2 linked regions of the Dongshaea marina genome follow. The main gene of each other region encodes a partner of the protein of the gene in region 2 in a complex. Links are inferred from orthologs where the notes say so. Each region holds a gene or a part of one and is shown on either strand. Other genes may lie near its edges.

Evidence for each region. The genes of interacting proteins can lie anywhere in the genome.
Region 1: the proteins of lolE (region 2) and lolA are in contact, whole or in part, in a cryo-EM structure (PDB 7ARM), measured with the Escherichia coli proteins. The link is inferred for Dongshaea marina from one-to-one orthologs.

The regions. Positions count from the first base shown.
Region 1 is NZ_CP028897.1:1,916,515-1,919,646, reverse strand. Bases 243-3,132 are described here. They hold lolA (outer membrane lipoprotein chaperone LolA), read right to left. Parts: upstream 2,086-3,132; coding sequence 1,399-2,085; downstream 243-1,398. Other genes in these bases: DB847_RS09225 (DNA translocase FtsK), read right to left, coding at 2,090-3,132. UniProt on the Escherichia coli protein: Participates in the translocation of lipoproteins from the inner membrane to the outer membrane.
Region 2 is NZ_CP028897.1:2,872,866-2,881,328, forward strand. Bases 2,914-5,913 are described here. They hold lolE (lipoprotein-releasing ABC transporter permease subunit LolE), read right to left. Parts: upstream 5,038-5,913; coding sequence 3,790-5,037; downstream 2,914-3,789. Other genes in these bases: DB847_RS13530 (hypothetical protein), read right to left, coding at 2,914-3,084; lolD (lipoprotein-releasing ABC transporter ATP-binding protein LolD), read right to left, coding at 5,034-5,717; DB847_RS13545 (lipoprotein-releasing ABC transporter permease subunit), read right to left, coding at 5,710-5,913. Outside these bases: DB847_RS13520 (LysR family transcriptional regulator), read right to left, coding at 1-807; DB847_RS13525 (CoA transferase), read left to right, coding at 924-2,360; more of DB847_RS13530, read right to left, coding at 2,719-2,913; more of DB847_RS13545, read right to left, coding at 5,914-6,945. UniProt on the Escherichia coli protein: Part of an ATP-dependent transport system LolCDE responsible for the release of lipoproteins targeted to the outer membrane from the inner membrane.

The sequences.
Region 1 (3,132 bases), 960 kb from region 2 along the record:
TCTACCAAAGACGCAGTAACTTAAAAGCGTCTAAACCATATTTCATTCAACAATTAACCGAGCGGCGTCTTTTTATACCGTTTTTGTGGGCTATTTTGATCCAGATCAGCCAGGTAATCGAGCTTTTGGCGGATCTGCTTCTCCAGGCCACGCTCTGTAGGCTGATAGTAGTTTCGCCCGGCAAGCTCTGGTGGAAGGTAACACTCTCCGGCAGCATAGGCGCCGGGTTCATCATGGGCATAACGATATTCGTCGCCATACCCGAGCTCGCGCATCAATTCGGTCGGGGCATTTCGAAGGTGCACCGGCACCTCATAATCCGGAGCCTCTTTGGCATCCGCCAGGGCACTTTTCCAGGCGGTATAGACGGCATTGCTCTTAGGTGCAGTGGCGCAATACACCGCCGCCTGGGCTATCGCGCGCTCTCCCTCGGCCGGACCGATGCGCTCAAAGCACTCCCAGGCGCTCATCGCCACCTGCATCGCCCTGGGATCCGCATTACCGATATCTTCAGAGGCGATCGCCAGAAGTCGCCTGGCAACATACAGAGGATCGCCGCCGGCACTGATGATCCGAGCATACCAGTAGAGAGCCCCATCCACCGAGGAACCACGTACCGACTTATGAAAGGCACTGATGAGATCGTAATAGTGATCGCCCTGATTATCCATCCGGGCAACCCGCTCCCCGGTGACTTCAGCCAGTAGTGGCTTAGAGATCTGCTTCACCCCCTGCTCTATCGGGGCACTGTCACACAAGAGCTCCAAATAGTTCAGCGCCTTGCGCCCATCCCCATCCACCAGCTGGCATAATAACTCACGCACCCCGGGTCCAAAGTTAAGGGATTCAGCACTCAGGCCCAGCTCTGAACTCAGGGCCTGCTCCAGCATGCTGTCGATCTCAAGCTCAGTCAGGCGCTGCAACCGATAGACCCGCACCCGGGACAACAGGGCATTATTAAGTTCAAAGGAGGGTTTTCAGTGGTTGCCCCGACGAAGATGAAGGTGCCATCTTCGATGTGTGGCAAAAACGCATCCTGCTGGCTCTTATTAAAGCGATGGACCTCATCGACAAACAGCAGGGTCTTGCGCCCCAGTTGCTGATTATCCTTGGCTCGCGCCGTCGCCTCACGGATATCCTTGACCCCGGAGGTCACAGCAGACAGTCGCTCTACCTCCGCCTCACAGTAGCGGGCCAATAGCTCAGCCAGGGTGGTCTTGCCGGTTCCGGGAGGCCCCCACAGGATCATCGAGTGACCCATCCCCGCCTCAATGGCACGCCGCAGGGGCTTGTCCGGTGCCAGCAGGTGGGACTGACCAACATACTGCTCAAGATTTTGCGGCCGCATTCGCGCTGCCAAAGGGCGAAAATCCGGTGCAAAATCAAAAGAGAAGTTACTCATCGGCGCTGATCGTCCACATCCGCCCCGGCCGGAGGAGTGAATTTAAACAGGCTTGACTTAAGTCCCGGGTTATCATTGATATTTTTGAAGATAAACACACTGCGCTGGCCCTGGGCCTGCTCCACTTCAAAGCGACTCACATTGTTGGTCCGATCAAAGGTGACCCGGAAGCTATGCAGCAACTGTGCGGGATCTCGGCTGGTGACCGTATACACGGGATCGTCATAGGTCACATAATAGTTTTTCCAAAACTTGTCGGTACCTGAGCTTATCAGCAAAAACGGAGTATTAGTCACCGCATCGGCAAGGTTCATCACGGTCACCTGCCCCACTTCGGGATCACTAATCCACAAAGAGCTGCCATCTGAAACAAAAAGCTCCTTCCCGGGCTTTTCTGCCTGCCAGCGGAATCGATCCGGGCGCTCAATCTCAACCTTACCCGAAGAGCGGGATAGCTCCTGACCCGTACTATCGTAAACAATCTGCTGATAGTCAGCGCTAAACTGCTTGATTGAAGCCAGCCGCTGCTGCAGCTGGCGAGCGGCATAGCTCAGATGAGATACATCGGAGCTTGCCATAGAGCGGTCCGTTGATTTCGATGAACTGCCGGTCGTTGTTGCCCCATGGGCCTGCAACGACAGTGCCAGTAGCAGTGAGCTACAGCCAATAAAAAATCGCTTCACTAAATTACTCCTTCATCGGGGGAGGAGCCAGCACATCTCGCTGACCATTACCGCCCGGGGGACTCACTATGCCCTGGGCTTCCATCTGTTCAATAATTCGAGCCGCACGATTGTACCCTATCTTGAAGCGCCGCTGCACACTGGAAGTGGAGCCTCGTCGTGATTCCACCACAAAGGCCACCGCTTCATCAAACAGCGGGTCGAGCTCTTCATCACTCGACTGCTCACCCGGTAGTAGAATATCAGAGGAAGATTCACCACTGAGAATCGCTTCAATATAGTTGGGTTTACCCCGCAGCTTCCAGTCAGCCACCACCCGGTGGACCTCATGATCATCAACAAAGGCACCATGAACCCGGGTCGGTGCACTCTCCCCTGCCGGCAGATAGAGCATATCCCCCATCCCCAACAAAGACTCGGCGCCCGGCTGATCCAAAATGGTCCGGGAATCAATTTTACTGGAGACCTGGAAGGAGATCCGGGTCGGAATGTTGGCCTTGATAAGACCGGTGATCACATCCACCGACGGGCGCTGGGTTGCCAGGATCAGGTGAATACCTGCGGCACGGGCCTTCTGGGCGATCCGCGCAATCAGCTCTTCCACCTTCTTACCGACGATCATCATCATGTCAGCAAATTCATCGATCACCACGACTATGCTGGGCAGCTTCTCCAGGGCCGGTGGCATCTCATCCATGCTGTCGCCAGGGCGCCACAGCGGATCGCACAAAGGTTGACCACTCTTAATTCCGGCCTCTATCTTGCTGTTATACCCCTTAAGATTACGCACCCCCAGGGCAGACATCAGCTGATAACGACGCTCCATCTCACCGACACACCAGCGCAGGGCATTGGCCGCTTCTTTCATGTCGGTGACCACCTCGCTCAACAGATGCGGGATCCCTTCATACACAGAGAGCTCCAACATCTTGGGATCGATCATGATAAAGCGCACATCTTCCGGAGATGCCTTATATAGCATGCTGAGGATCATCACATTGACCCCGACCGACTTACCCGAGCCCGTGGTTCCCGCAACCAAAAGGT
Region 2 (8,463 bases):
ATCGATGATAAGCTGATTTTTTTTGGCATCTTTATCACCTTTTGGGTAAGCAAGATAGAGGGTGCTGGGGGGCTCATGATGATCCTTGATAACATGCATCAACTTCCCTGATCTTATGAGCGGGATCGCCTCATAGTCGGGTAGATTCGCGACGCCATGACCATGTAAAACAAAGAAGCTTCTCGTAATTGCACAATCACAAATAATATCTGCATCAAACTGATTCATATCCCCTTTATAGGAGATAACACAGTGGTTTATTAGATCCTCTATAGATGCTGGCTCACCATTTTTGATTATATAATTAGGCGATGCACAGAAGTAACGTTCAAATTCGCCTAGTGTCTTAGTATATATATCCAGCGCTTTCATTGGCCGATGGCGAACCGCCACATCAACACTGTCTTGAATTAAATCAGGTTCATTATCCGATAGGCGGATATCCAACTTGATCTTAGGGTATATTACCCTGAACTTTTCCAGCAAAGGCAACAGGATTTTTTCACCAAGTGCTACCGGGCTATACAAGGTTAGCTTCCCCTCTGGCTCTGCCGTAACCCTTTCCATCAGATCCCAGGTTTTATCTACCGTGGCCGAAATTTGAAGGCAATATCGATAATAGGACTCTCCGCTGGAAGTGAGACTGAATTTCTGGGATGTCCGGTTGATCAGGGTCAAACCACACTTACTCTCAAGCTTTTTTATGTGCTCTGTGACGGTAGAGTTGGTCACCCCAAGCAAGCGGGCCGCTTTGGTAAAACTCTTTAAGTCAGCTACATGTGCAAAAACAATCAGGCTTTTACTCAACTCGAACGAAGTCTTCATAGATGTTTCGGAGTTCCGAATTTTATTGGTCGTTTTTATGATATTGATTGGATATCCGAATGTAAATAGTATGACTGAACACCCAAGGAGGAGTTATTATGAAAAGGTCATACCAATCGAACCAGCTCCCTGAAATAAATGAAATTATTTCAGAAGTCGAGATGAGCGATTATATCCATGGTGATTTTATCCTGAGGGGACAGGATCCAATCATTCGCTCTCCCCATCGTTTAGGTTACGCAAGCGCTGTTGCTCAGGGTGCTAACTCACTACTGGCAGGGATGATTTGGCATGCCAGAACCGGTCACCACCTAACGGCTTCAATGCCTATAGAGAGTGCACTAAACTATCTTCATTACAGCCATTACACAAAGCAAAATGGCTTCCCGATGCAAGTAGGTGCCGAAACTGTCAGCGTCAATTCCTACTTTAAATGTAAGGATGGCAGAGCTATTCACACCATTGCAGGCCCTCCATACATGAAGCTTCTCAATGGCTACCTGGATTTCTTTGATTGTGGCAATAGCAGAAAACGTATTGCTGAAGAAGTTGCAAAGTGGAACTCATTTGAGCTTGAAGAGGCACTGGCAAAGGCGGGACTTCCGGCTTGTGTCGCACGCTCAAAGCAAGAGTGGTTAATGCACCCTGTGGGGAAAGCGCTCAATAAAAGACCTCTTATCTCTATTGAACACATTCATGAAGGTGAAGCTGTTCCTTACTCACCACAGCCGCAAGAAATTCTGGATGGAATCAAAGTTATTGATTTTACACATGTTCTTGCAGGGCCCATGCTAGGACAAAACTTGGGGCGATTCGGAGCTGAGACACTTCATATTTCCAGCCCTAAGCACCCTGATACATTAGCGCAAAACCTTATCACAGGATTTTGTAAACGGAATGCTTATTTGGATTTACATGATCATGAGCATCTTACAAAAATGAAAGAGCTCATGGCTGAGGCCGATGTATTTATCAACTCATATCGTCCCGGGATCCCTGATCGCTTTGGATTGGATGCAGCTCAAGTGGCTTCAATGAGCCCAAAAGGGATCATCTATGTTGATATCAGTTGCTACGGTCACGAGACTCTCTGGAGTGACAGGCCCGGTTTTGAAACAATTGGTCAGGCATGCTCCGGATTTTCAGTTGCAGAGGGCACATTTGATGATCCCAAATTCTCACCCGTTTTTTATTTAAACGATCCCTTAACCTCATTCCATGCCCTGAGCGGTGTCTTGGCTGCACTGCATAAAAGAGCATTATTTGGTGGCTCCTACCATGTGAAGGTCTCCCTAGCAAAGACTGGCATGTGGGTCACTGATCTGGGACTGTTAGAGGATGACAAATACAAAGACTGCCCTAAAGAGGATATCCATCAGCCTGAGACCAAAGAGATCGAAACCGTTTATGGGAAAATTACCCGGCTGGCTCCCTGCTACCAATTTAATGAGCTAAGGCTACCGGAAGAAAAGCCCGTAGAACCATTTGGTGCAAGCACACCAAATTTCGAGCATGTCTCAGACCCGATGTCATGATGGATTTCAAATAATACCAATCACCTTTTCGTACACTTACACCGACCGAGGAAAATTGCCCCTTCGTTGGATATAAAAGCCGCGGGTCAGGAGGTGCCTCCCGACCCGCACAAACCTATACCCTCCCCAGCTCCTGGGCAGGCTCCACCGTACTGGCGAGAAAAGCCGGATACAGGGTGGCGATCAGGCTCATCAACAGCACACAACCACTGACAATCGCCCCCCAAATGCATCTGGGATGGGATAAAGTCGATAAAATAGATCAAACTTTATTGCCTTTCGACAGAAATCCGCCCTTTCCTGGAGCTTTTGTTTTGGAGGTAAATCAGGACTATTCAGGAAGGAGGGTAGTTTATTTTTATCCACCCCTTAATTTACTACAGATGGCCCTTAAGAGTTCATGCGTTATGATATCTGGCGTTATTTTTCCATCGTTAATATTGCTAAACTGTGGGACTACATCAGAACCATAAGGGCAGCCAGGACCTTTATCCCAAACCGGCTTGTTTCCAATGGGATATTCCTTGATTATCCCATGCCTATACTCACATATCTCTTTACCGTTATGGTCTAGCAGTGGATTGCAGCGATAGAAGTGAAGAGTCAAGACACCTTCACTTGTAACATATACCCCCACACCATCGTCACCACGCTGAATCGCTTTCGAAACCAGCTTTTCAATTTTTGTTCTGCTTGAGTAAATCCTATCGAAGTCTACTTTCATACAGATAAGACTCATAGAGCTATCAATGGTCATAGGTAATTATAGCTACTCGCCTGCCTTAGGCAGCACAATCAAAACTCGAAAGCCCATTAAGACTTGGAGCAGCAGATTTACGATGCGGCTCAGATATCAGCAGGATATGCCAGGCCTCAGCTTAAGGCTTGATACTGAGCTGTGACTTTTGTGAGCGAACGGACATTTGATTTTCTATTCATGAAGGGAAAATCACAAAGCTCTTTGCAAATAGAATCGGTTTAGTGAGATTTATATATGGGCAAACCCCTTTAAGCGATATCGGATATCTCTCTAAAGCTAGATTGACGTTCATTCATTGCGATATTCGCTACCACGCGATACCAAGTATGACTCAAAGCTGTGTTCGCTAAGGCGACAAAACGCTGTCCACCACAGGTTGAATCTAACTTAATTATTGAGAATTAATTTCTTCGAGGCAAGATGCCGAGCTGGGAGGATGGCCAGGGATGGTTATCATCGAGCTTGGGAGATGTATCAGGGATGATAAATACGATGCGCGGGGCAAGTTTTTGATTACTTTTGGCGATACAAAAATAATGTGCCGTCGGCATCCCGACACATGTTGCGCAGCCACAAAATCGAGCAGCATGCCCTGCAGAAAAATCCGCAGATAATCATACGTGGATATAAAAGCCGCGGGTCAGGAGAAGCCTCCTGACCCGCACAAAACTATACCCTCCCCAGCTCCTGGGCAGGCTCCACCGTACTGGCGAGAAAGGCCGGATACAGGGTGGCGATCAGGCTCATCAACAGCACACAACCACTGACAATCGCCACATCTCCCAGGTGCAGCTGGGATGGGATAAAGTCAATAAAGTAGATGTCCGGATTGAGAAACTGGTGGTTAATCAGGTGCTGAAACGCGCTCGACAGTGGCGTCAGATACCAGGAAAACAACACCCCAAGACCAACACCGATCACACAGCCTATGATGCCATTGACCATCCCCAGGACCATGAAGGTCACGCGTATTCGCCACTGGGTCAGCCCCAGGGTACGCAAGATGGCGATCTCTGAGCGTTTATCATTAACCGCCATCACCAGGGTCGAGACGATATTGAAACAGGCGACCGCCACCAGCAGCAACATGATGAGGTAAAGGATGGTCCGCACCATCTGGATATCCTGATAGAGATAACCCTGAGCATTCATCCAACTTGAGACATAAAAGGGCACACCCAGACCCATCGCAGCCTGTTTAGTGAGCTGCTCCGCCTCAAAGATATTATTCACCCTCAGGGTGAACCCCTGGATCTTGTCCTGCCACCCCAGCAGGCGCTGAGCATCCTTGAGGTGAATAAAGCCCAGCAGGTTATCCAGTTGCCCGCCAATCGACAGCAACCCAGCCACCCGGAACCGCACCGTCTTGGGAGAGAGAATTCGCGAGCTATTCTCCCCCATCTGTGGCAACAGCAGGGTCACATAATCCCCCACCTTGAGCTTTAGCTTGTGGGCAATCCCGGCTCCGAGGATCAGATCGTCTGCTCCCGGTTTGAGGGCCTGCCAACCCTTGCCACTCATGAAGTGTCCCGCATCCGAGATCCCCTGCTCATCCTGTGGCAACACGGCCCTCAGTTGCACCGCCTTGAGCTTAGCGCCATTTTGCAGCAAACCGTTAAGCTTGATATCCGGAGCCACCGCCGTGATCCCAGGCTTGGCCGCCAGCTGCTTCATCAAAGGCTGCCAGTTGCCTATGGGAGGGGCCATCGCCTGCAGCTCTCCCTGGGGGATCACCATTAGCACTCGCTGGCGCAGCTCCTTCTCAAAGCCGTTCATCGCCGACAGGCAAACGATCAACACCATCACCCCCAGTGCAATCCCCAGCACCGAGGAGCGGGCAATAAACTGGGTAAAACCACTCTTGCCCCGCAACCGGCTAAATCGCAGCCCGAGTCTGAAAATCAGCGAGGGGCTCATCGTTGGCTCTCCAGTTTGCCATCACACAGGGTTTCACTGCGATCCAGCTGAGCCGCCAGCTCCCGGTCGTGGGTCACCATCACGAAGGCCGTTCCCATCTCACGGTTAAGCTCACACATCAAAGAGTAGACTGCCTCCGCACTCTGGTGATCCAGGTTCCCCGTCGGCTCATCGGCCAGCACCAGCTGAGGCTGGTTAATAAGCGCCCGGGCGATGGCAACCCGCTGGCGTTCGCCGCCGGAAAGCTCTGCCGGACGATGGGCCAGACGCTTACCAAGACCCACCCGCTCCAGCATCCGCGAGGCACTGCGCTTTGCCTCGGCAAAGGACTGACCCGAGATCATCAGCGGCATCGCCACATTCTCCTGGGCCGAAAACTCTCCCAGCAGGTGGTGAAACTGATAGATAAAGCCCAGCTTTTGATTGCGAAACGCCGCCTGCTGACGGGTGTTCAGGGTAAAGACATCCTTTCCCTCAAACAGTACCTGACCCGAGCTTGGCTGATCCAGTACCCCAAAAAGATGCAGCAGGGTGCTTTTTCCCGAGCCTGAGCTGCCGACAATCGCTACCATTTCGGCAGGCCTTAGTGAAAAATCGATCCCCTTGAGGACATCGGCTTTTACCGAGCCCTCCTGATAGCTCTTGGTCAGGCCGATTCCCTGCAATAGCCACTCACTCATAACGCAACTCCTGTGCCGGACGGATCTTGGTGGCGCGGTACGCCGGGTAGAGGGTGGCAAACAAACTCATCAATAAAGCTCCAACAATAATCAACAGGATCTGCATGGGGCGAATATCAACCGGCAGCGCCATGCCGCCTACCGCCTGATAGAAATTAAGTCCAACCATAGACAACAGGGGGTTGAGTTTATAGGTCGCCAGCAGGCCTACAATGCCGCCAATCAGGGTCCCCAACACCCCGCTATAGAGCCCCTGGAACACAAAGACCCGCAAGATAGTCCCGGGCGTCGCGCCCAGGGTCAGCAGTATGGCTACCTCCCCTCGCTTATTACTGATCACCATCACCAGGGAGGAGAGAATATTAAAGGCCGCAACAGCGATGATAAGACACAGCATCAGCCCCATCATATGTTTTTCCATCGAGACCGCCTGAAACAGCTCGCCGCGGGTGGCTCGCCAGTCACTGGCAACCAGCTGATCCGGGAGTGGCTTGGCCAGGGTCTCACCAACGGCAAAGGGATCATCGAGCCACAGCCGAACGCCTGTGATCTCTCCCTTGGGATAACGCAGCAGGCGACCCGCATCCTGGATATTGGTCAGGGCCACGGTATTATCGACATCGGCACCGACCCCGAAAATCCCGGCCACTGTAAACAGCCGCTGCGAAGGCATCTGTCCAAAGGGGGTAAAAATTGGCTTACGGGTTACCAACACCCGAACCTTGTCCCCCACATACACCCCAAGTTGATTGGCAAGCCCCTGGCCTAAGATCAACCGATAGGAACCAGGGGTGAGGCTCTTGAGCGAGCCAATCAGCAGGTTGTTGGCGATCTCATCCTGTTTGGGCTGCAGCTTGGGATCGATGCCGTAAAGCTCCATTCCCTGCAGGCGTCCGCGGGTCTGGGCCACCGCCTCATCGATGATCAGCGGAGCCAGGGCGGTCACATGGGGCAACTTCTCCAGGGCCTTGCTATAGGCGGACCAATGGGCTAACTGCTGGCTGGGATTACTCACCACCACCTGGGGAACCACCCCGAGGATGCGGGTTTTCAACACCCCCTGAAAGCCGTTCATCACGGAAACCACGACGATCAGCGCCATCACTCCGAGGGCAATCCCTCCGGTAGAGAACAGGGTGATAAAAGAGACAAAGCGGCTACGCTCGCGGGAGCGAGTGTAGCGCAGACCGATAAACAGGCTTAACGAGCGGGCAAAAGAGCTTTTCAAATCGAGTCGCTTAAGTTGCGTATTGATAGAGATACGAGATAATAAATGTAAACCGCTACCAACAACAAGGGATGGTCTCTATGTCCAAGGAGCAATATTTCACTGTGGCCCACAGATTACCGGTCAATGTGATCCCGCAACCAACCGGTTTTGAACTTCCGGACATAGAGCAACTTGAAGCCGAGATCCCAGACCCTTTCCGCATCTCCACCAGCATTGCGGCCATCGACATCAACAAATCCCGCCTGGTGCGCAGCTATGGAGAGGAGGTCCAGGAGCTGATTGAGATCATCAATCAACAGTCACGAAAAATAGATATGATCATGGGCTATGTGCTGGCCCAGCAGGACGATCCGGCCCATCGATTTCACAGCCTGCAGTTTGGTGGGGGGAGCTGGTCTACGCGGCCCCCGAGGCTTTAGATCTAGGGTGTTATGTCCGGCTCAAGATCTTTCTTCCCGAGGAAGCCGCCGCCATCTACTGCTATGGCCAGGTCTCGGGGAGCAAACCCCACCAGAATCAACAGCTCATCGCGTTGCGTTACGCTCAGATCCGCGAACAGGATCAGGAACTTCTGATCCGTGCCAGTTTACATATTCAATCAAAACAGCTAAAACAGCGAGCAGAGATGCGTTCGCGCCAACAACCGACTCAATAGTAGCCCCAATATCGAATGAAAATCGAAGCCGTCGCCACACGTCCCCGCCCCAAGGCCGGGGACAAAAAAACTCTTGCGGGCCTGTATGGTAGTGCCCTCTCCTATGCTATCGCCCGCTGTGTTGCCAGCCGGGATGCGCTGCAACTCCTGGTGGTCGCAGATACCCCGACCGCCCTGCGCCTCGAACATGAGGTGTCCGGCCTGCTGGACGATCCCAGCCTACCGGTGACCTTGTTTGCCGACTGGGAGACACTCCCCTACGATCATTTCTCCCCGCACCAGGATATCATCTCCGCCAGGCTGGAGACCCTGTACCGCCTCGGTAGCTGGCAGAAGGGACTACTGATTGTCCCGGTCTCGACCCTGATGATGCGCCTGCTCCCCGAAAGCTTTTTGCAGCAATTTACCCTGCTGCTGAAAAAAGGGGAGAAGATGGAGCTGCATACCTTGCGCGATCGCCTGGAGCAGGCGGGCTACTACGCCACCTCCCAGGTGATGGAGCATGGTGAATTCTCGGCCCGCGGCTCGATTCTCGATCTCTACCCCATGGGGAGCTCTACTCCCTATCGGATCGACTTTTTCGATGATGAGATCGACTCTATTCGTCCCTTTGATCCCGAGACCCAACGCTCCGAGGACCAGGTCAACTCCCTGTCCCTCCTGCCGGCCCATGAGTTTCCCACAGATGAGGCGGCGATAACTCTATTCCGCCAGCAGTATCGTGAGCAGTTTGAGGTGCGCCGGGAGCCCGAGTCCATCTACCAGCAGGTCAGCAAAGGTACCCTGCCCCAGGCATTGAGTACTACCTGCCGCTGTTTTTTGAGAAGCTCTCGACCCTGTTTGATTACCTGCCGACCAAC